Regions from separate parts of the Mesorhizobium sp. WSM4837 genome, predicted to be linked through region 2. Evidence: predicted binding sites of a transcription regulator. Region 2 holds the regulator's gene; each other region holds the start of a gene.
The links. Region 2 encodes LexA, which represses DNA repair genes until DNA is damaged. Its sites were predicted from a motif close to TGTTCNNNNTGTGTTCNG; they were not measured.

Region 1 (6,924 bases), on a different contig from region 2:
GTCGGGCGGCCGCTGCCGGCATCACGCAGTGCGGGGATCGCATCGCGAACGGCCTCGCCCTTTGGTGCCGGCGGCGGCGAGATATCCTCGTAGAGCAAGCGCGCTTCCTCGGCGGGACCGCGCCGGCTGCCGGTGCCGAGCACCTTCCAGACGAAGATGCGCCGCTCGAGAGTGATGGTCAGGACGTCGCCGAGGCGGACCAGATCGGAGGCCTGCGCTGCTTTGTCGCGATTGATGCGAACGCGTCCGGCCACCACCAGCTTCGCCGCCAGCGAGCGCGATTTCACCGCACGCGAAAAGAACAGCCATTTGTCGATGCGCTGGCGGGCATCAGTGACCATCGGAGCGAACGAACTTACTTCTTCAGCTGGTCGCGCAACGCGGCGAGCTTGGCGAAGGGGGAATCCGGGTCGAAGCGCACCGGACGCTCCTCGCGAGGCTTCGGCTGGAACGCGGGCTTTCCACCAGGCGCGCCGCCCTTGCCGTCCGGCCTGCCGCCTTTCCAGTCGGGCCGGCCTTCGCGACGATCGGGACGTTCGCCCTGCGCCTTGCCGTCGCGCCGTTCGCCTGGCTCGCCCTGGGGCTTGGGCTTGAACTTGCTGCGGTCGAAGCGCGGCTTGCCGGCGCCGTCGCCGTCGCGGCGTCCTTCACGGGCGGGCCGGTCGCCTGGAGCGCCGGCCTGCTGCCCGGCCTCTGCCGGCGCGTTGCTGCGGCCATCGCGCGCGGCTTGTCCGCTGCGCGGGCGATTGTCCCTGTCACGGGGCCGGTTGTCGTGGTGGCGGTGGCGTGGGCGCTGGTCGAAGCGGCCCTGCCGCCACAACAGGATGGGTTTTGGTTCTTCTGCCTCTTTCTCGGCCTCTGGAGCAGCCTCGCCGATGGCGGCTTCCACCGCCGCGGCAGGTTCGGCCGAGACTGCTGCCGTTGCGGGCGAGGCTTCGGAAGCCGGCTCCGCCGGTGCGACCTCAACCTCGGCGGTTTCGGGTGCTGCCTCTCGAACTGCGGCTTCAGCTGCAGGCAGTGCCTCTACCGTGACCTCAGGCGGAGTTTGCAGCTGAGCTTCTGCGACAGGTTCCGCTTCGGCAGCGGGTTCCGCGAGAGCCTCCGCCGTGGCTTCTGCCACTGCATCCGGCTCAGAACTGTCGGCCGGCGCCTCGGCGGCTGCGTCGGCAATCGCGGCTTCAGCTGCCTTGGCCTGTTCGGCTTGTTCTTCCGCCGCCTGCTTGGCCGCGGCGGCTTCGCGCGCGGCATTGTCCTGTGCCTCGAGCCGTGCCTTCACCTCGACAGCCGGCTTCGGCTCGGCCCGGTAGCCGAGGCCTTTCAGAATCTCTTCCATGTCGTCGGCCGTGGCGCCGAGGATCGACATCATCGGCGGCGTCACCATGAAGGACTGACCATCATAGGCGCCGTCAGGGCGCTGGCCGAGGCCCGGCTTCCAGTTGGTTGCTGGCCGGATCAGGTCGGCCAGCCGTTCGAGGATGTCGACGCGCACCGCGCGACGGCCGAGATTGCGGTAGCCGGCCAGCTTGTAGAAGGTCTTGTCGAAGGTTGGATCGATGACCACCGAGGTGCGGCCGGAGGCCAGCGCGTGAACCACGTCGCCAAAGCCAGGCTTGTCCTTGCCGTCGTTCTGCAGCGCCCACAACAGCGTCACCAGTCCGGCCGGAGCCGGCTTGATCAGCGCCGGCACGAAGACGTGGTAGGCGCCGAAGCGCACGCCGAGCCGGCGCAGGGCGGCGCGGCCCTCCTGGTCGAGCGACTTCATCTCCTCGGCGATGTCGCGGCGGTTGATGAGCCCGAAATTCTCGACGAGCTGGAAGGCGATGCCGCGGCCGATGCCGGTGATCTGCTCGGCGTTCTTGAGGTCGACCAGCGGCTTCAGCAGCGACTCGATCTGGAAATTGACGAAGCGCTCGGCGCGCGCCGCGACCTTGTCACGGGCGGGACCGGTGAGCTGCTCGTCGGCCAGCAGCACCAGGCGCGGCTTCAACGGCTCGTCGCCTGCGACCAGCGTGCCGATCGGCGCGCCGATCCAGCGCAGCGTGCCATCGGAGCCGAGCGCGATGTCGCCATTGGCCGAGGCGCCGAAGCGTTCGGCCCGCGCCTCGAATTCGGCTGCAAGCGCCTTCTGGGCTGCTGTGCGCACCGCCTTGGCGTCCTCGCCGCCGGCGCTTTGGTCCGCGGTGAAGCGGAACCCCTGCAACTCGCCGACATGATGGCCTTCGACGAGGACGGTTCCGGTTGGACTGATTTCGGCTTCAGGCATGGTATTTTCTCTAAGGCGCCGCATGAGGACGGAAGTCCTGCGGTCTACGAAGCGTTTCGTCAACCGCTCATGCAGCGCATCCGACAATCTGTCTTCGATTTCGCGCGTCTTTTCCTGCCAGTGTGCCTGATCGGCCAGCCAGCCGGGCCGGTTGGAAACGAAAGTCCAGGTGCGGATCTGGGCGATCCGGTGCGACAGCGTGTCGATGTCGCCCTCGGTGGTGTCGGCGCGGCGCACCTGCTCGGCCATGTAATTCTCATCGACATGGCCATGCCTGGCAAGGTCCATGTAGATCGAGGCGATCAGGTCGGCATGCTGAGCCGGGGCGATCTTCCTGTAATCGGGAAGGGCGCAGGCCTCCCACAACAGCGCCACGCGCCTGGCGTCGGTGGCAAGCGTCCGGATGTCCTCGTCGCGGGACAGATGTTCGAGCGCCTGCGCATCGACCGCCGGCAGCGCGCGCGTCAGGCCTTCAACCGGCGCGTTGGTCTCGATCGAGCGCTTCAGCGCGTCGAGGTTGGCGAAATCGAAACGCGCGGTGCGCCATTGCAGCACCTTCACCGGGTCGAAATCATGCGCTTCGATCTTCTTGACCAGTTCCTCGTCCAGTGGATCGACCTGGCCGGTGACGCCAAAAGTTCCGTCGCGCAAGTGGCGGCCGGCGCGGCCGGCGATCTGGCCGAGCTCGGCCGCCGTCAGGTTGCGATACTGGTAGCCGTCGAACTTGCGGTTCTGGGCGAAGGCGACGTGATCGAGATCGAGGTTGAGGCCCATGCCGATCGCATCGGTGGCAATCAGATAATCGACATCACCCGACTGGAACAGCTCCACCTGCGCGTTGCGGGTGCGCGGCGATAGCGCGCCGAGCACGACTGCCGCACCGCCCTGCTGGCGGCGGATCAGTTCGGCGATGGCATAGACCTCGTCGGCGGAGAAGGCGACGATCGCCGTACGTCGCGGCAGGCGGGTCAGCTTCTTGGAGCCGGCATAGGCGAGATGCGACAGCCGTGGCCGCGTCACCACCGACACCCCCTTCAGCAGACGCTGGAGGATGCCGTGCATGGTCGCTGCGCCGAGCAGCAGCGTCTCCTGGCGGCCGCGCAGATGCAGGATGCGGTCGGTGAAGATGTGGCCGCGCTCGAGATCGCCGGCCAGCTGGACCTCGTCGACGGCGACGAAAGCGGCGTCAGTCTCGCGCGGCATGGCTTCGACGGTACAGACCGAATATCTGGCGCCATCGGGCTGGATCTTCTCCTCACCGGTGATGAGCGCCACCTTATGAGCGCCGACCTTCTCGCAGACGCGTGAATAGACCTCGCGGGCGAGCAGCCTGAGCGGCAGGCCGATAATGCCGCTTTCATGCGCCACCATGCGCTCGATGGCGAGATGGGTCTTGCCGGTGTTGGTCGGCCCGAGCACAGCGGTCACGTCGCGGCCTGACAGGATCAGTGGCTCAGTGTGTTTCGGCTGGATGTTCATCGACCTGGAAATTAAGGCTCTCTGCCTCGCGTTGTCGGGAGCGCGCCCCGTGGTGGCGCGGGTGACAGCCGACACATAGGGATTTTGGGCGTGAAGCGAAAGCAGAATATTCCGATGGCAGCTCGAAGCCTTCCGTCGGCGTCGAAATGCCGTTCCGCCGTTCCGATTTAACAGTTGGAACGAGTCTGGAACGAATCGGCTACGAATCGCTGACTCGCGCAGATTCAGGGTTTGTTCACGGCTACATCTGGATTTCTCGCCTGCGAGTCTCACCACATGCTGAATCGCCGAACTGGCCCGTTTCATGCAGGGCTGACGTCGCCGTTAACCTTTGCCGCTGAACGATCGACGCAGGTCGGCCGGCGTCATCCAACATTTTGAAATAATTAATCTTTCCTAACGCGCCTTAACCATTTGGGGATGTTTTTCAGCCTTTGTCGTTTAACTCTGCGCTCAAAGCCGGAACGAAACGGCGACGAATCGGCGCCGGAGCATGTTTCCCGGTTTGTTCACCCCCATATGTAGTATCGTGAACAGGTATTCCACCTGTTATCCACAGGCGGGGAACAGGGTTTTGCACAGGCCGCACGGCCGCCGTTAACCTTTGCGTGCCGCTTCGGCACAAATCGGCGTCACGCCCATCGGTCGGCGCAGTCGCTGACCAGGCTGCCAGCAATGCAAAACGGCCTGGTTCAAGCCTCTCCCATGGCATAGCGCTGCCGCAGCGGGCTGCAACAGTCCCCGGCAACAGGCCGACGCCTCAGGTGACATGACGCCTCAGGTGATATACTGGCCGCCATTGGCTGATATGGTCGAGCCGGTGATGAAACCGGCATCGTCGGAAGCCAGGAAGACGACGCAGCGTGCGATCTCTTCCGGCTCGCCGAGGCGGCCGACCGGGATCTGCGGGATGACGCGCTCATTGAGCACCTTCTCGTCCATCGCCCTGACCATCTCGGTGGCGATGTAGCCGGGGCAGATGACATTGACGGTGATGCCGACCCGCGCCCCTTCCTGGGCGAGCGCCTTGGTGAAGCCGATATCGCCGGCCTTCGACGCCGAATAATTGACCTGGCCGGTCTGGCCTTTCTGGCCATTGATCGAGGAGATGGTGATGACGCGGCCGAACTTGCGGTCGCGCATGCCGACCCACAGCGGGTGCGTCATGTTGAATGCGCCGGAAAGATTGGTGTCGACGACCTCTTTCCATTGCTCGCGCGTCATCTTGTGGAACATGGCGTCGCGGGTGATGCCGGCATTGTTGACCAGAACGGAAACCGGGCCGAGATCGGCCTCGACCTGCTTGATGCCGGCGGCGCAGGCATCGTAGTCGGCGACCGACCATTTGTAGACCGGAATGCCGGTCATCACGTTGAATTTCTGCGCCGCTTCGTCATTGCCGGCGTAGTTCGCGGCGACCTGATAGCCGGCGTTTTTCAGGCCGATCGAAATCGCGGCGCCAATACCGCGCGACCCACCGGTGACGAGTGCTACCTTTGTCATAATATCCTCCCTTTTTCTCGATCGGCGGGCGGCGAAAGGGGAACGCTCTAACGGCGGAGCCTGTTCGCCACCGACTGTTTCACGGCTTGCTCGCTCCGTCCTCACGGCGCTTTGCAGATGACTTCACAGCGCTTCCACGCACATGGCGACCCCCATGCCGCCGCCGATGCACAGCGTGGCGAGACCTTTCCTGGCACTTCTGCGGCGCATCTCGTAAACCAGCGTGTTGAAGATGCGGGCGCCGGAGGCGCCGATCGGGTGGCCGATGGCGATGGCGCCGCCATTGACATTGACGATCGACGGATCCCAGCCCATGTCCTTGTTGACGGCGCAGGCCTGGGCGGCGAAGGCTTCGTTGGCCTCGACCAGGTCGAGATCGCCGACCGACCAGCCGGCCTTGGCCAGCGCCTTGCGCGAGGCGGGAATGGGCCCGGTGCCCATGATCTGCGGATCGACACCCGCGGTCGCCCAGGACACGATGCGCGCCAGCGGCGTGATGCCGCGCTTTGCGGCTTCGGCTTCGGTCATCAGCAGCACGGCGGCGGCGCCGTCATTGATGCCGGAGGCATTGGCGGCGGTCACCGTGCCGTCCTTGTCGAAGGCCGGTCTCAGCTTGGTCATGGCCTCCATCGTGGCGCCGTGGCGGATATATTCGTCCTGGTCGACAATGGTGTCGCCCTTCTTGCCCTTGACGGTGAAGGCCACGATCTCGTCCTTGAATTTGCCGGCCTTCTGCGCGGCCTCTGCCTTGTTCTGGGAGGCCAATGCGAGCTGGTCCTGGTCCTCGCGGGTAATCTGGAACTGGCGAGCGACGTTTTCGGCCGTGTTGCCCATGTGGTAGCCATTGAAGGCATCCCACAGCCCATCCTTGATCATGATGTCGATCATCTTGTAGTCGCCCATCTTGACGCCGGCACGCAGGTGTTGAGCGTGCGGGGCCAGCGACATCGATTCCTGCCCGCCGGCAACGATCACCTTGGCATCGCCTGTCGCGATCTGCTGCATACCGAGAGCAATAGCGCGCAGACCTGAGCCGCAAACCTGGTTGAGGCCCCAGGCGGTGGTTTCCTTTGGCAGGCCGGCTTCGATAGATGCCTGGCGGGCGGGGTTCTGGCCCTGAGCCGCGGTCAGCACCTGGCCGAGGATGACCTCGTCGACTTCCGCCGGCTCGACACCGGCACGGGACAGCAACTCCTTGATGACGACGGCACCAAGCTCATGCGCCGGCGTGGCGGCGAAGGCGCCGTTGAAGGAACCGACGGGCGTGCGCGCCGCACTGGCGACAACGATGGCAGCGGACATGTTCTTCTCCACACTTCGAGGTATCGAGGTTTTGGTATCGCAGTTTGTATCGTCAGGGCTTTTCTTGCCCTTTCAATGATCCAAGTCAAACCGGAAATGGGCATACCGGCCATGCGCCGCAAGCAGGTTGCGCATCGTGGTGGATACAGCCGGCCCATTGCTGCGCAGCATTTTTAGCCCGCCGTGCAGCATTAATTGATGCCGCACTGCACAAACCGCTTGGAATTGTGACGCTTTTGCGCATATCCTTGAAAAGGCGCAATCGTTACCGGCAGCTTACCTCAAGTGCGCCGGTGTCCCGGGAGGATGCTGATGGCCGCGAAAGACGAACCGATTATCATCAAGAAATATGCCAATCGCCGCCTCTACAACACCGG
Region 2 (6,924 bases):
GGCCAAGCACGGCAAGCACGTCGAACACGCCGGGCGAGGTGCTTTTGCCGGTTAGCGCGGCGCGCAAAGGTTGGGCCACTGCGCCAAGTTTATGGCCGCCGGCGAGCGCATATTCGCGGATCGCCGCTTCCGCCGCTGCGGCCGTCCAATCCCCTGAAATCGCCTTCAGCGCCGCATGGGCGCCCCGCAGGATCTCGCGCGCCTCGCCGCCGAGCAGCGCCGCCGCCTTCTCGTCGATCGGCAGCGGCCGCTCGGCAAACAGGAAGGCGGCACCGTCGACCAGCTCGACCAGCGTCTTGGCGCGCTCCTTCAAGCCGGGCAGGGCGGCCAGCAACTGCGCCTTGCGTGTGTCGTCGAGGCGCGCTGCGATCGCCGGGCCGCCTTCGAGATAGGGCAAGGTGTTGATGAAGATATCGAGCAATTCGGGCTCGTTCATGCGCCGCATATGCACGCCGTTCAGCGCCTCGAGCTTGGCGAAGTCGAAGCGGGCGGCCCCCTTGTTGACATCGCCGATGTCGAACCACGCAATCATGTCGGTGATCGATATGACCTCGTCGTCGCCGTGGCTCCAGCCGAGCCGCGCCAGGTAGTTGAGCAGTGCCTCGGGCAGATAGCCCATGGCGCGATAGGCTTCAACGCCGAGGGCGCCGTGCCGCTTCGACAGCTTGGCGCCGTCGGCGCCATGGATCAGCGGGATATGCGCCATTGACGGCACCTCCCAGCCCAAGGCTCGATAGATCACCATTTGGCGGGCGGCATTGGTCAGATGGTCGTCGCCGCGGATGATGTGGGTGATGCCCATGTCGTGGTCGTCGACGACGACGGCATGCATATAGGTCGGGTTGCCGTCCGAGCGCAGGATGATGAAATCGTCGAGGTCCTTGTTGGGGAAGCGGACTTCGCCCTGCACGCGGTCATGTACCACCGTCTCGCCTTCGGCCGGCGCCTTGATGCGGATCGCGCCCCTGGCGCCAACCGGTGCCTCTGACGGGTCGCGGTCGCGCCAGCGGCCGTCATAGCGGGGAGGCAAGCCGTTGGCCCGCGCACTCTCGCGCATCGCCTCCAGCTCGGCCGGCGTCGCATAGCAGTAATAGGCTTTGCCGAGGCGCACCAGCTCCTCGGCAACCGCGCGGTGGCGCGGCGCGCGCTCGAACTGGGATACCGGTTCGCCGTCCCAGGTGAGGCCGAGCCAGGAGAGCCCATCGAGGATGGCAGCGGTTGCCGCATCGGTCGAACGCTCGCGATCGGTGTCCTCGATGCGCAGCAGCATCTTGCCGCCAGTGTGTTTCGCATACAGCCAATTGAACAGCGCCGTGCGCGCCCCGCCAATATGCAGGAATCCGGTGGGCGAAGGGGCAAAACGGGTGACGACCTTGTCCGACATGGAACTCCTGGGCAAGCGCAGAAAACGGATGTGGTGCGCGGACTTTCGCGCGTCGCGCGTTCATGTAGCATAGGAGGTCAAGGGCGCAAGGGGCGAACCCTATGGCTGGACCAGGCCGCGGCGTGGACGAGAGCGAGGGCGCGACCGCAAGCGTCAGCGAACGATCGCTGTTTGCCGACGTTCCTCACACTGAGTCGCTACCCGTTTCGCTGCCTGCGTCGCCGCTGAGCATCCAACCTCTTTCGCCGGATCGCCCGGCGCCGATACCGGCTTCAGCACCCGGCCCTGTCATTCGTTTTCGCCGACAGCTCAGCCATCTTTCACCATCCGGTGTCCGCAACAGCGTGGCCGCGGCAGCCGGCCTGGAACTCGACCGGGGCGTCGCCTTCCTGCTGGTGCCGGTTTTCCTGGCATGCGGGGTGATCGTCTATTTTTCGCTTGCCGTCGAACCGGACTTTGCCCAGCCCATCGCCGTCGTGGTCCTTACGGCATTGTGTGCGGCCGTCACGCGCTCACGCCGCAAAACGCACCTGTGCTTCATGGCAGCGTTGCTGTGCGCGCTTGGTGTGCTCGCCGCCAAGGTTGAAACCTGGCGCGCCGGAACGAAGATGCTCGGTTCGGAAATCCAGACCCGGCTGACCGGCCGTGTCGTCAGGCTCGACCAAATGGCGAACGGCCGGATCAGGCTGACCATCGATGTGATGTCGACCGCCCGGCCGACACTGCGTTATGCACCCGAACGTGTCAGGGTGTCGGCACGCAAGATTCCCGCTGAGATGACCGCAGGCTCGGTGGCAACCGGCTATGTGAGGCTTCTGCCTCCGACTGGCCCGGTCAGACCGGACAGCTTTGACTTTTCCTTTGACAGCTATTTCGCCGGTATCGGTGCCAGTGGCTTTTTCCTCGGCAGTCCAAAGATCGTCGTCTCCGAAGATGCACCGTTAACCGCACGCCTTTCTTCGTCGATCGAGAAGGCGCGCGAAACCATCGCCGACCATATCAGGGACAGCATCGGTGGTGCCGAGGGGGAGATTGCCGCTGCGCTGATCGTCGGCGTGCGTGCCGGCATCCCCGAAGAGATAAACGAATCGATGCGGCGCACCGGCATCTACCACATCATCTCCATTTCCGGCCTGCACATGGCGCTTGTCGCCGGCACCGTCATGGGATTGCTGCGCAGCGCCTTTGCGCTGTTTCCCGACTTTTCGTCGCGCCGGCCGGTCAAGAAATATGCGGCTGCTGCCGCACTCGTCTCCATCGCTGCCTATCTGATTTTCTCCGGTATCGTGGTCGCGGCTGAACGCAGCTTCATCATGCTGGCGGTAATGCTTGTCGCCGTGCTGTTCGACCGGGCGGCACTCACCATGCGCAACCTGGCGATTTCGGCCATCGCCGTCATCGTCGTGTCGCCGCACGAGGTGGTCGGCCCAAGCTTCCAGATGTCCTTCGCTGCGACTGCGGCTCTCGTGGGCGCCTATGCCAGTTGGTCCGACTTTCGTGCCGACAAGGCCAAGGCGCCGCGACAGCGACGGTCACCGGCCGCTTTCGTCACGCGCAAGCTCGTCGCTGGGGCAGGCACCATCGCAATGACCTCCATCATTGCCGGCAGCGCCACCGCGCTCTTCGCCATCTGGCACTTCCAGCGCGTCTCGCCGCTCAGCCTGTTCGCCAATCTGGCGGTCATGCCGATCGTCACGATCGTCATGTTCCTGGCCGTCCTCAGCGCCTTGGCAATGCCTTTCGGCCTCGACGGCCCTTTCCTCTACATGATGGGCAAGGGCCTGACGGCGATGATTGCAATTTCGGGATGGATCTCGGAGCGTTCGCCGGTCGATGCAGTCGGCCTGATTTCGTTGCAATCGGTTCTGCTGGTGACGGTCGCCCTGGTCATCGCCACGATGGCCACGACGTGGCTGCGGGTTGCGGCACTTCCCTTTGCGCTCGCCGGCCTGCTGACGATTTCCGAGACGCGCACCCCCGACGTGCTGATCTCGGAGGATGCGCATCTGGTGGCACTGCCGATCGGCGGCGGCGAACTTGCCGTCAACCGGGTGCGTTCGAACGAATTCACCACCGACAACTGGAAACATGCGCTGGTTTCAACAACGATCGTCGAGCCGGAGACATTCGAAAAAGGAGATGTGCGGTTCGACATCGCCGATCCGGCCGACCTGCCGCCGGGAGCGCCTTTCACCTGCACTGCCGGCCTGTGCCTGGCCCGGCATCCGTCCGGCGCGCTCATCGCGCTCGCCGACAACCGTGAAACCGCGCGGCCGGCCTGTGCCTTTGCGGATTTGATCGTCATCGACGATGCCACAGCCTATTACAAACCCTGCCGCAACCCGCTGGTTCTCGTCGTCACCAAACGGCAGCTCGCTCGCATGGGCAGTGCCGCCGTCTTCTTCGATCCGCTATCGGCGACGACGCGCGCAGAAATCCGTTTTGCCGTCAGACAGCCATATAGGCCCTGGCATGAGCAGCGGCGATTTTCGCGCGAGGCGAGGGGCCTGCCGCCATACCGCAGGGCCGAGAAACCCAGGAAGCCCGCCGTTCAGTAACGCCGGATCAATCCGACGAGCTTGCCCTGCACCTTGACCCGGTCCGGCCCGAAGATGCGCGTCTCGTAGGCCGGATTGGCGGCTTCCAGTGCGATAGAGGCACCTTTGCGGCGAAATCGCTTCAGCGTCGCTTCCTCCTCGTCGACCAGAGCGACAATGATCTCGCCAGGCTGGGCGGTGTCGGCGTTGCGGATGATGACCGTGTCGCCGTCGAAGATGCCGGCCTCGATCATCGAATCACCCTTGACCTCCAGCGCGTAGTGCGTGCCGCCGGTGATCATGTCCGGTGGCACCGAGATCGAATGCGTCTGGTGCTGGATGGCGTCGATCGGCACACCGGCAGCGATGCGGCCCATCACCGGTATGGAAACGGTGGCAGCGACGTCGTCGTCATTGCCGGCCGCACGCATGCGCGAAGGCGCCGGCTTGATCTGGCGTCCGAGGCCGCCCTGCCCAAGGGAGCCTTGAATGACGCTCGGCGAGAATTTGCGCGCCGCATTGAGGCCCGGCGCGATTGAATCGGGCAGGCGCAGCACCTCCAGCGCGCGGGCGCGGTTGGGCAGGCGGCGAATGAAACCGCGTTCCTCCAGCGCCGTGATCAGCCGGTGGATCCCCGATTTGGAGGCGAGGTCGAGCGCTTCCTTCATCTCGTCGAACGAGGGCGGAATGCCGCTTTCCTTCAGCCGCTCGTGAATGAACATCAGCAGTTCATGTTGTTTGCGTGTCAGCATCGCGACCCCCAACAGAATCAGAAAAACAAACCCAGAACAAACACTATCTGTTCCAGTTGTGTTCCGCAACCATTTAAAGTTTAATGAATGTGTTGACGTTTTGTTCAGCGTAGCATCAGCACGCTGCAGGCGGCGCCCGCTGCGGCCGCGGGAGCGAATGGCTCGCGCACGACCAGTCCGTTGGCGTCGGCCAGCATTCTGAGCATCGAGGAATCCTGGACACTGAACGGCGTTGCCTCAAGCGTGCCAGCTTCTTCCTTCACCACCGCGCGTACATAGTCCTGCCTGAGATCGTTGGCCGGCATGGCGGCGCCGAGCCGCGCCTGACGCATGTCCTGGCGGAACGCGCGGCCGCCGAGCCGCGCCAGCAGCGGCTTCAGAAAGAGCTGCGTGCCGACCAGGCTGGCCACCGGATTGCCAGGCAGGCCGATGCAGCGGATGGCGCCCAGCCGCCCGAACATCAGTGGCTTGCCGGGCCGCATGGCGATTTTCCAGAAATCGAGCGCCATGCCTTCGCCGGTCAGCACGTCATGGACGAGGTCGTGGTCGCCGACCGAGGCGCCGCCCAGCGTAACGATGACGTCCGCGCCTGCGGCGACGGCTTTTTTCACCAGCGCGGCGATCGCCTCCTTGCGGTCGGGGGCGATGCCGAGATCGAGTGCGCAGGCGCCGACCGAGCGGGCCGCGGCGGCGACGCCATAGGCATTGGAGGAGATGATCTGGTCGGGGCCAAGGTCGCTGCCCGGCGGCAGCAATTCGTCGCCGGTGGCGATGATGGCGACCAGCGGCCGTTTCACCACGCGGACCTGCTGGTGGTTGGCCGACGCCGCCAGCGACAATGCCGCGGGATCAAGCAGGCGGCCCTTCTCCAGCAGCATGTCGCCCTGCAAGAAATCGAGCCCGAGGCGGCGGATGTTGCGGCCTTCAACCGTCGGCGCGGTCACTTCGACCATGCCGCCGCCGAGGTCGCGGACATTCTCCTGGATGACGATGGTGTCGGCGCCTCCGGGAAGCGGCGCGCCGGTGAAGATGCGCACGGCCTGCGCCGCGCCGACTGTTCCGGCAAAGCCTCGTCCGGCCGGCGCCATGCCGATCACCGAAAGTCTCGCGGGCACGGACGCGACATCGTCGGCCCGCACGGCATAGCCGTCCATGGCCGACGCGTTGAATGGCGGCTGGGTGCGGAGCGCCATGAGCGGCTCCGCCAGCACGCGGTCGGCGGCATCCATCAGGGCGACGCTTTCAGCCGGCAAGGGCGCAGCATCCGCAAGCAGGTGCTCGAGCGCCTCGGCGACCGCAAGCAGCGCCATTATTGGCCTGCCCCCTGGGCATCCGCCTTGTAGTCGCCGGATTTGCCGCCGGTCTTTTCCACCAGCCTGATGCCGGAGATCGCCATGCCGCGATCGACCGCCTTGGCCATATCATAGATGGTCAGGCAGGCGACCGAGACGGCGGTCAGCGCTTCCATCTCGACGCCGGTCTTGCCGGTGACACGGGCCAGCGCCGTGACCTTCAGGCCGGGCAGCTTCGCGTCAGGTTCGATGTCTACCGATATCTTGGTCAACAGCAGCGGATGGCAGAGCGGGATCAGCTCATGCGTCCTCTTGGCCGCCATGATGCCGGCGATGCGCGCCGTGCCCAGCACGTCGCCCTTCTTGGCATCGCCGTCGAGAATCATTTTCAGCGTTTCGGGCCGCATCGAGACAAGACCTTCGGCGATTGCCGTGCGGGTCGTCTCCGCCTTGTCGCCGACATCGACCATATTGGCTTCGCCTTCCGCGCCAAGATGGGTGAGGGCGGCCGACATCGTCAGGTCACCCTGGAGCGACGTGCGTCCGTTTGGACGCACAAACTACACTCTGACGCTTTGTATTTATGCATCATGCTCTCCGAACATCGATTGCGATTTTCGGGCAGATGCATTGGCGGGCGCCTTGCCCGTCAAAAGCAGGTGCGTCGCAGTGGCCACGTCCTGTTGCCGCATCAGGCTCTCGCCGACGAGGAAAGTGCCAATGTCGCTCCGTTCCAGCCTGCGGCAGTCCTGGTGCGAGAAAATACCGCTCTCGCTGACCAGCAGCCGGTCGGCCGGCACCATCGCCGCGAGCCGCTCCGATGTCTCGATGCTGGTTTCGAACGTCCGCAGATTGCGGTTGTTGATGCCGATCAGCCGCGACGACAGTTTCAGCGCGCGTTCCGTCTCGGCCTCGTCATGCACCTCGACCAGCGCGTCCATGCCGAGCTCGAACGCCGT
Region 3 (6,924 bases), on a different contig from region 2:
CCTGATCCGCTCCGGCGTCATCCATGGCCGACAGGCATGAATATCGGCGAGAGCGACGACGCGAAGCCGCAATCCTGCAGTCCAGTTTGGCGGGGTCAGTGAATAGCGCTTTACATGTGTCAGCAGCATCGGCTCGAGGCCAACCGCATAAGCATTGAGCGACACGGCGGATAGGAAGGAACCGCCGATGAGGCGCAGGAAGCCGCGTCTGGTGATCATCGCTCAACCCCTTCGTTCGTGGAACCGACGGTCCCACAGCGAAGCGTTAGAGCCCGCAAATGCGCCGGCAAGCTGACCAGGATTAGGAGATTTTGCGCAGGAATGGAGCCGCAAGGCCGCGCGGCTACTCTTCCTGGAACAGGCTGATCTGCTGCTGCGCAAGGTCCTTCGGCGCATCGAGGCCGAGATGCCGCCAGGCATTGGCGGTCAGCACGCGGCCGCGCGGTGTGCGCTGAATAAAACCCTGCTGGATCAGATAGGGCTCGATGATGTCCTCGATGGCGTCGCGCGGCTCGGAAAGCCCTGCCGCGATGGTCTCGATGCCGACCGGCCCGCCGCCAAAATTCCGCGCGATCATCGAGAGATAGCGGCGGTCGAGCGCGTCGAGGCCGAGCGCATCGACCTCGAGCCGCGTCAGCGCCTCGTCGGCGATCTGGCGGTCGACGTGACCGTCGCCGGCGACGGAGGCAAAATCACGCACGCGGCGCAACAGCCGGCCGGCGATGCGCGGCGTGCCGCGCGCGCGCCGCGCGATCTCCAGCGCGCCATCGTCGCCGAGCGGCATGGCAAGAATGCGGGCGCCGCGCCGCACGATCTGTTCCAGTTCCTCGACCGAGTAGAAATTGAGGCGGACCGGAATGCCGAAACGGTCGCGCAGCGGATTGGTCAATAGGCCGAGCCGGGTGGTGGCGGCGACCAGGGTGAAGCGGGCAAGATCGATCTTGACCGAGCGCGCCGCCGGCCCTTCGCCGATGATCAGGTCGAGCTGGAAATCCTCCATCGCCGGATAAAGGATTTCCTCGACCGCCGGGTTGAGCCGGTGGATCTCGTCGATGAACAGCACGTCGCGGTCTTCGAGATTGGTGAGCAGTGCTGCGAGATCGCCGGCCTTGGCGATGACCGGGCCGGAGGTCGAGCGGAAATTGACGCCGAGCTCACGTGCCATGATCTGCGCCAGCGTCGTCTTGCCGAGGCCGGGCGGGCCGACGAACAGCACATGGTCGAGCGCCTCGCTGCGCCCCTTGGCGGCCTCGATGAACACTTTGAGATTGGCCCGCACCGCCGCCTGGCCGACAAAATCGCCGAGCGTCTGCGGACGCAAGGTCTGCTCGGCGTCCTCGCCGCGCTTGTCGGGAGCAATGAGGCGTGGCGAAAGGCTCATGCGGGCACCTCGAAGGAACATCGAATGATGGGAGAAACCCTCAAATGGTATGTGTCGCTCATGCGAGCAGTTCCATGCCGGGAATGGCCTTGGCAGCACGCTGATCGAAAGTGACTGTGTGCGAGCAACCCAATTTCCGATTGTGCTCGGAAATCAACGCGTCGGCAAAGTCGACCTGCACCGAATTCGATCGCTCGAGCGCGATGACGATAGCATCGAAATCTTCGAACTCCAGCGTCTTGATCTTGAGCAGCCGCTGGATCGCGGCCAACACCTGTTCCTTTGGCTGCCTGTAGCGCGAAGCCAACGACCAGCTGAATTCGACCAGCACGATCAAGCTTACGAAACCGGGCATTTCCGCACTGAGGCCGCCGCCGAACGCAAGCGCCTTCGCCCGCTGCTCCGGATCGTCGTTAAGAACCATGCGAAGCAAAACGTTTGTATCGATCCCGATCGACGTCAAGCGGCACCCTCTTGTCCGTCGTTTGACCGATCTCCGACAACATGCCGGCCGACCGCATCCCGCACTGCGGCGTCGATCTCCTCCAGCGTAGCAGGACCGCCAGGCGGATCTCCCAAGAATCCGGCGAGGTCGGCAAATCCGAGATTGCGCGGCGTTCCGATCAGAACACCATCCATGACCGTCCAGGCAATCGTATCGCCTGTCTTGAGTGACAAGGCGTCCCGGACGTCCTTCGGAATCGTGAGCTGCCCCTTGGAGGTCAGACTGGCATACGCACCCATATTCTTACTCCTGGAGAAAATTCTTACCAATTACATAGTAGTCGGAATTTTATTTTTCCAGCAACCATTTCACCGCGCCAGTTCCTTCAGCCCGAAGCGGATCAGCTTCGACGCATCCGCGTCCTCACCGGCGCTTTTCAGCGCCGCCGCCACCGCATTGGCGGCGGTATCGCGCGAATAGCCGAGATTGACCAGCGCCGAGACGGCGTCGGTGATCGGCGCCGGCGCGACGCCTTCGCCAAGCTCCTGCTTCAGGCCGATGGTGCCGGACGCAGCGCCTGCAAAGGCCGGCGCCTTGTTCTTCAGTTCGGTGACGATGCGCTCGGCCACCTTCTTGCCGACGCCGGGCGCGCGGCTGACCATGGCAATATCACGCAGCGCGATGGCATTGGCGAGATCGGCCGGCGCCAGCGTCGAGAGAATAGCCAGCGCCACCTTGGCGCCGACGCCCTGCACATTGCTCATCAGCAGCCGGAACCATTGGCGCTCCAGAACCGACTGGAAACCGTACAGCCTCAACATGTCTTCGCGGACATAGGTCTCGATGAACAGCACCACCGCCTCGCCGGGGGCCGGCAAGGCGGCCAGCGTGCGCGCCGAGCAGTGGGCGACATAGCCGACGCCGTGCACATCGATGATGCAGAAATCCTCGTCGATCTCGTCCAGCGTGCCTTTTAGCTTGCCGATCATGTGTGGTCCTTCATGCCAGCGCCGCCAACCTGTAGACAACACTCTGCCGATGATGCGCGTGGCAGATGGCAATGGCCAGCGCGTCGGCGGCATCGTCGGTGTCGAACGTCGCCTTCGGCATCAGCACCTTGACCATCATGTGGATCTGCTTCTTGTCGCCATGGCCGACGCCGATCACCGCCTTCTTGACGGCGTTGGGCGCATATTCGGCAACGACCAGGCCGGCCAGCGCCGGCACCAGCATGGCGATGCCGCGCGCCTGGCCGAGCTTCAGGGTCGCGGCCGCATCCTTGTTGACGAATGTCTGCTCGACCGCCGCCTCGTGCGGCATGGCGGCGTGCAGGATCTCGGCAAGCCCGTCATGCAACTGGCAAAGCCGTGTCGCCAGCGCCGCCTTGTCGTCTGAACGCACGGTGCCGGAGGCGACGAAGCGCAGCGAGTTGCCGAGGCTTTCGACGATGCCCCAGCCGGTGCGCCTCAGCCCCGGATCGATGCCGATGATGCGAATCGTTTCCCCCATCCGCCAAGTCTACCCGTGGCGGACAGCGATGCCAGCGAAATGTGAACAAACCAGAAACAGGTTCTGCTGCGTCCTAATAGGGCGTGAGCCAATCGCGCGGTTTAGATCCCCTCGCTTCAATTCCGATGTCGTAGCGCATCGACGATGACTTTGAACGCGGGAAGATTTTGACGACGGCTCGGATAGTAGAGGAAATAGCCTTCAAAAAACGGCGACCAATCGTCCAGAAGCTGAACCAGCTTGCCACGTGCGATGTGCTGCTCGACGATGTTCTCCGGGACGTAGGCGATGCCGTATCCACTGGCCGCCGCGCGGACAGTCTGGCCCGGCAGGCCAGATGCTTATCATCACGAGCGGTCAGGGCTGGGTGCAGGAAGAGGGCAGAACCAGCTAGCGCCGAGCAGCAGACGCGCTCGGCCGAAGAGTTTGGCACCTGTCGGTGATCGGTCGGGTCCCAAGCCAATTTCCCGCGCTCCACTTTACTGCAAGACGGTCAAATTTGAGCTTTCGCATTCATGTTTTGTCGAGCGTATCTCTTAGAGTCGCCTAAACCTTCTGGGCCGTAAGCTGTAACCGTGCTGAATCGCCGTCAGCGCCGATGACGACGAAATAGGAGAACGCAATGCCTCGCAATCACGTTGAACGTCTTGAAGAGTTCAGGGAAATCCTGGTCGCGACTCGACGCGAAGGAGTCCGTAACGTGCACCATACCCGCGACGCAATGCGGGCAAGCGGGTTTCAGATCGGGGACAGCGATGGCTCCAGCTACGGAGCCAAGCTAAAGGAGCTCCAAGAGGAAATCGAGGCAGTCGATCGCGCCCTCGAAGACGAGAAACGGCTGGCCTTGGCCCTTGAAAGTGCGGCTCAACCCCGCCGACCAATCAAGCCGAGAATCGTAAAGGGAACATAGAGCCGGCGACGGCCCTTGCTGCCCGTCGCGTGGATATGCCTGCGACATCGTGTCGGGCTCGTCGTCGCCGTGTTACAGAGCCCTAAACGTCATCCGTTGCCATCAAACGGGCCGGCCGAAGCCGCCCTGTGTCGATGTCGAATTCGCTGTGTCCATCATTGTCGATGCCGTCGCTACCCTCGCCAACGGCGTTCTTCAGGTATCCGATCTGAAACGGATCGCGGTCGATGCGATCGTGCGATCGCGTCATTTCCGCAAGATCTTCTCCATCGCCTTGCCCCTGGCAAGCTCATCAATCAGCTTGTCGAGGTAGCGGGTTTCCTTCATCAGCGGGTCTTCGATGTCTTCCACCCGGACACCACAGATCACCCCCGTGATCAAATTCCGAGAAGGATTCAGTTGAGGCGCCTGATCAAAGAAATCCTTCAGGCTGGTTTTCTTCCCCAGCTGGGCGTCCAGCCGCTTCTGGGTGTAGCCCGTCAGCCAGCGGATGATCTCATCAACCTCGGCTTTGGTGCGTCCTTTCTTTTCCGCTTTGGCGACATAGTGCGGATAGACGCTGGCAAAGCTCATGGAATAGATTCGATGCTCGGTCATTGCACCCCCTTATGCGGGCTGGACCAGAGGTTTGAAACAGCGCCGCAGATGTTCGATGCTGTCCGCGTCAATTCTACCCGTGCTCGTCGCCTCGGCAATGCTTTGATCGCGTCGATCGCATCCTGCGACGAGTCTATCCGGACTTCGTTATTGATCTTGCCTTCAACGGATGACCGGTCGCGCTACTCGGGCACAAGGTTTGGCTATCCTACCGGGCAATGCAAGATCTAGTGCCTGTCTAGGCTGCCACTGGGCAGTATGGGGACTAGTGAGCGCGTAAATGGCGCGTTTGCGCAATTATGCTCGAAACCAGCCCGGCGGCTTGCGGCCCCATTTCGGCCCAAACACGATTTGAGGATTGGCCCACAAAAGGACGCTCCTGGCGTTTAGCGGAGAATTATCGAGCAGTCTCTCAGCCGCGGGCGAAAGCCGTGTTGAGCAGCGTGATCTGATCGGAAACCGGATTGATGCGGCGGCCGGATGGAGCGGCCTCGGCCACGGCGCCGCCGTAGATTTCCTCGTCCATGCGACGCACCAGCGCCTGCAGGCGCAGCGAGCGGTCGATGAGGTCAAGAAAATCCTTGGGCAGCTCGACCCAGCCTGCGGCATCGTTGTTGGCGGAAGCGGTATCGAGACGCACCTTGGATTTTTCGGAAGCAACCTGATCGCGAGTCATCTCGCCGGAATTCGCGGCGCGCTGCAGAAGCAGCCATGAGGCGACCTGCATCAGCCTCGTGGTCAGTCGCATCGACTCGGCCGCATAGAGCGTCGCCGCCAGCCTGGACAGTTTCTTCGCCTCGGCCCGGCCCTTGCCGTCCAGATATTCGGCCGCCTGCTCGACCAGGCCCATGCCTTCCTGGTAGAGCGGCTTGAAGGATTGGGAGAAAACCCGGCGCTCCGCCAGCTTGATGGTTTTCGCGCTTCCCATCGAAGGATCGTTCATCGATACGCCCTGCACTTGCCTTACAGCCGGCCGAATCGGCGTCATCGCCGTCACGCCTGCACCCTATATGACCGAGGCTTGAAAATGCGCTTCGCCGCCGGTGAAGGCAAGCACATGTTTAACAAACGGTTAACGGCGGCGCAGCGGCACGGGCGACCGGCAATCCGGATCGCCGAAAAAAAAGAGCCGCGGATAAGGCGGCTCTCAGGAGTTTAACAGGGAGGCGTCAAACAAAGTGGCTCCAACCACTCGGTAAGAATCCAGATCACTGGATGCGCATAGTAAACGCCCGTAAAGCTTAATGAAGCCTTAACAGCGTGGATATTTTTTGAACAAGCGTCGCCCGCTGTGCCGTAACAGCACAACAACTCCAGGCTTTTTGGGGCCTAGACCTTTGGACTCAGGCCTTTTGCGTCTCAGCATGCCGCTCTGCCTTCCACGCCACCGGCAGCGCGATATAGGCGAACAGCAGCAGCCCCGCGTAAAAGCCCATCGAGGATGTTGCCACCAGCGGCTCGATCGCCGGGTTGCCGGCAAGCATGATGTAAAGGCCGATCAATAGGCCGGTGCCACTGATTGCCGTCAACCAGAAATGCACGGTGGCAAGCGTCTTTTCCGCGACTGCCGGAAACAGATGGTAGAAGAAGGCGAACACCGCCGACATCAGCCATCCGGCCACCATGATGTGGGCGTGGGTTGGCATCTGCGCATGATCTTTGCTGATCGCCATCTGCAGGCCGAGCGCCATTCCGACCAGTGCGTAGACAACGGCCAGCGTGAAGAAGTTTCGTGCTACCTTTTGCATTGTGTGCCCCGATTTGCCTTTTCCCGTCATGGGAATGGGTTGAGATCAGGCGGTCGCCCCGCCACCGGGTCCCCGGCATCGGCGCATTAGCATCGGCAATGTTTCTGGACGATGTCGCATCGCGCCCGACCCTTCCCCGGCGCTGCCACAATAGCCGAAAACGGCGGGACGCGCTTGCGCAATCCTCGAGCGGTTCCCTTCCGGCCGTGTCTCACAGGACGCCGAACAAAGCCGTCTCCCGCGCAACATCGTTCCGAAACAACGCTGCTGACGGCTCGGCTGCCGGCGGCTTCCAACCGGCTGGCAATCTAGAAAAGGCCGGCGGTCCCGTCCC

Region 1: the regulator LexA is predicted to act here: its motif matches at 3,918-3,935, upstream of AC0L3D_RS12240 (helicase-related protein).
Region 3: the regulator LexA is predicted to act here: its motif matches at 3,377-3,394, upstream of ruvC (crossover junction endodeoxyribonuclease RuvC).

The regions. Positions count from the first base shown of each region.
Region 1 covers NZ_JBVVQE010000017.1:9,949-16,872, reverse strand. Annotated here, with positions in the region: gene AC0L3D_RS12245 (RNA-binding S4 domain-containing protein) at 1-341, opposite strand, end outside; gene AC0L3D_RS12240 (helicase-related protein) at 356-3,742, opposite strand; gene phbB (acetoacetyl-CoA reductase) at 4,520-5,245, opposite strand; gene AC0L3D_RS12230 (acetyl-CoA C-acetyltransferase) at 5,369-6,547, opposite strand; gene phaR (polyhydroxyalkanoate synthesis repressor PhaR) at 6,860-6,924, shown strand, end outside.
Region 2 covers NZ_JBVVQE010000025.1:75,935-82,858, reverse strand. Annotated here, with positions in the region: gene gltX (glutamate--tRNA ligase) at 1-1,384, opposite strand, end outside; gene AC0L3D_RS16880 (ComEC/Rec2 family competence protein) at 1,486-3,942, shown strand; gene lexA (transcriptional repressor LexA) at 3,936-4,673, opposite strand; gene AC0L3D_RS16870 (molybdopterin molybdotransferase MoeA) at 4,778-5,983, opposite strand; gene moaC (cyclic pyranopterin monophosphate synthase MoaC) at 5,983-6,480, opposite strand; gene trpC (indole-3-glycerol phosphate synthase TrpC) at 6,547-6,924, opposite strand, start outside.
Region 3 covers NZ_JBVVQE010000017.1:55,984-62,907, forward strand. Annotated here, with positions in the region: partial or broken gene AC0L3D_RS12420 (metallophosphoesterase) at 1-219, opposite strand, end outside; gene ruvB (Holliday junction branch migration DNA helicase RuvB) at 344-1,381, opposite strand; gene AC0L3D_RS12430 (PIN domain-containing protein) at 1,440-1,844, opposite strand; gene AC0L3D_RS12435 (AbrB/MazE/SpoVT family DNA-binding domain-containing protein) at 1,841-2,125, opposite strand; gene ruvA (Holliday junction branch migration protein RuvA) at 2,195-2,815, opposite strand; gene ruvC (crossover junction endodeoxyribonuclease RuvC) at 2,826-3,335, opposite strand; partial or broken gene AC0L3D_RS12450 (LysR substrate-binding domain-containing protein) at 3,452-3,652, opposite strand; gene AC0L3D_RS12455 (hypothetical protein) at 3,958-4,245, shown strand; gene AC0L3D_RS12460 (hypothetical protein) at 4,328-4,495, opposite strand; gene AC0L3D_RS12465 (DUF2200 domain-containing protein) at 4,492-4,842, opposite strand; gene rcdA (protease adaptor protein RcdA) at 5,255-5,785, opposite strand; gene AC0L3D_RS12475 (hypothetical protein) at 6,186-6,590, opposite strand; gene AC0L3D_RS12480 (sulfite exporter TauE/SafE family protein) at 6,899-6,924, opposite strand, start outside.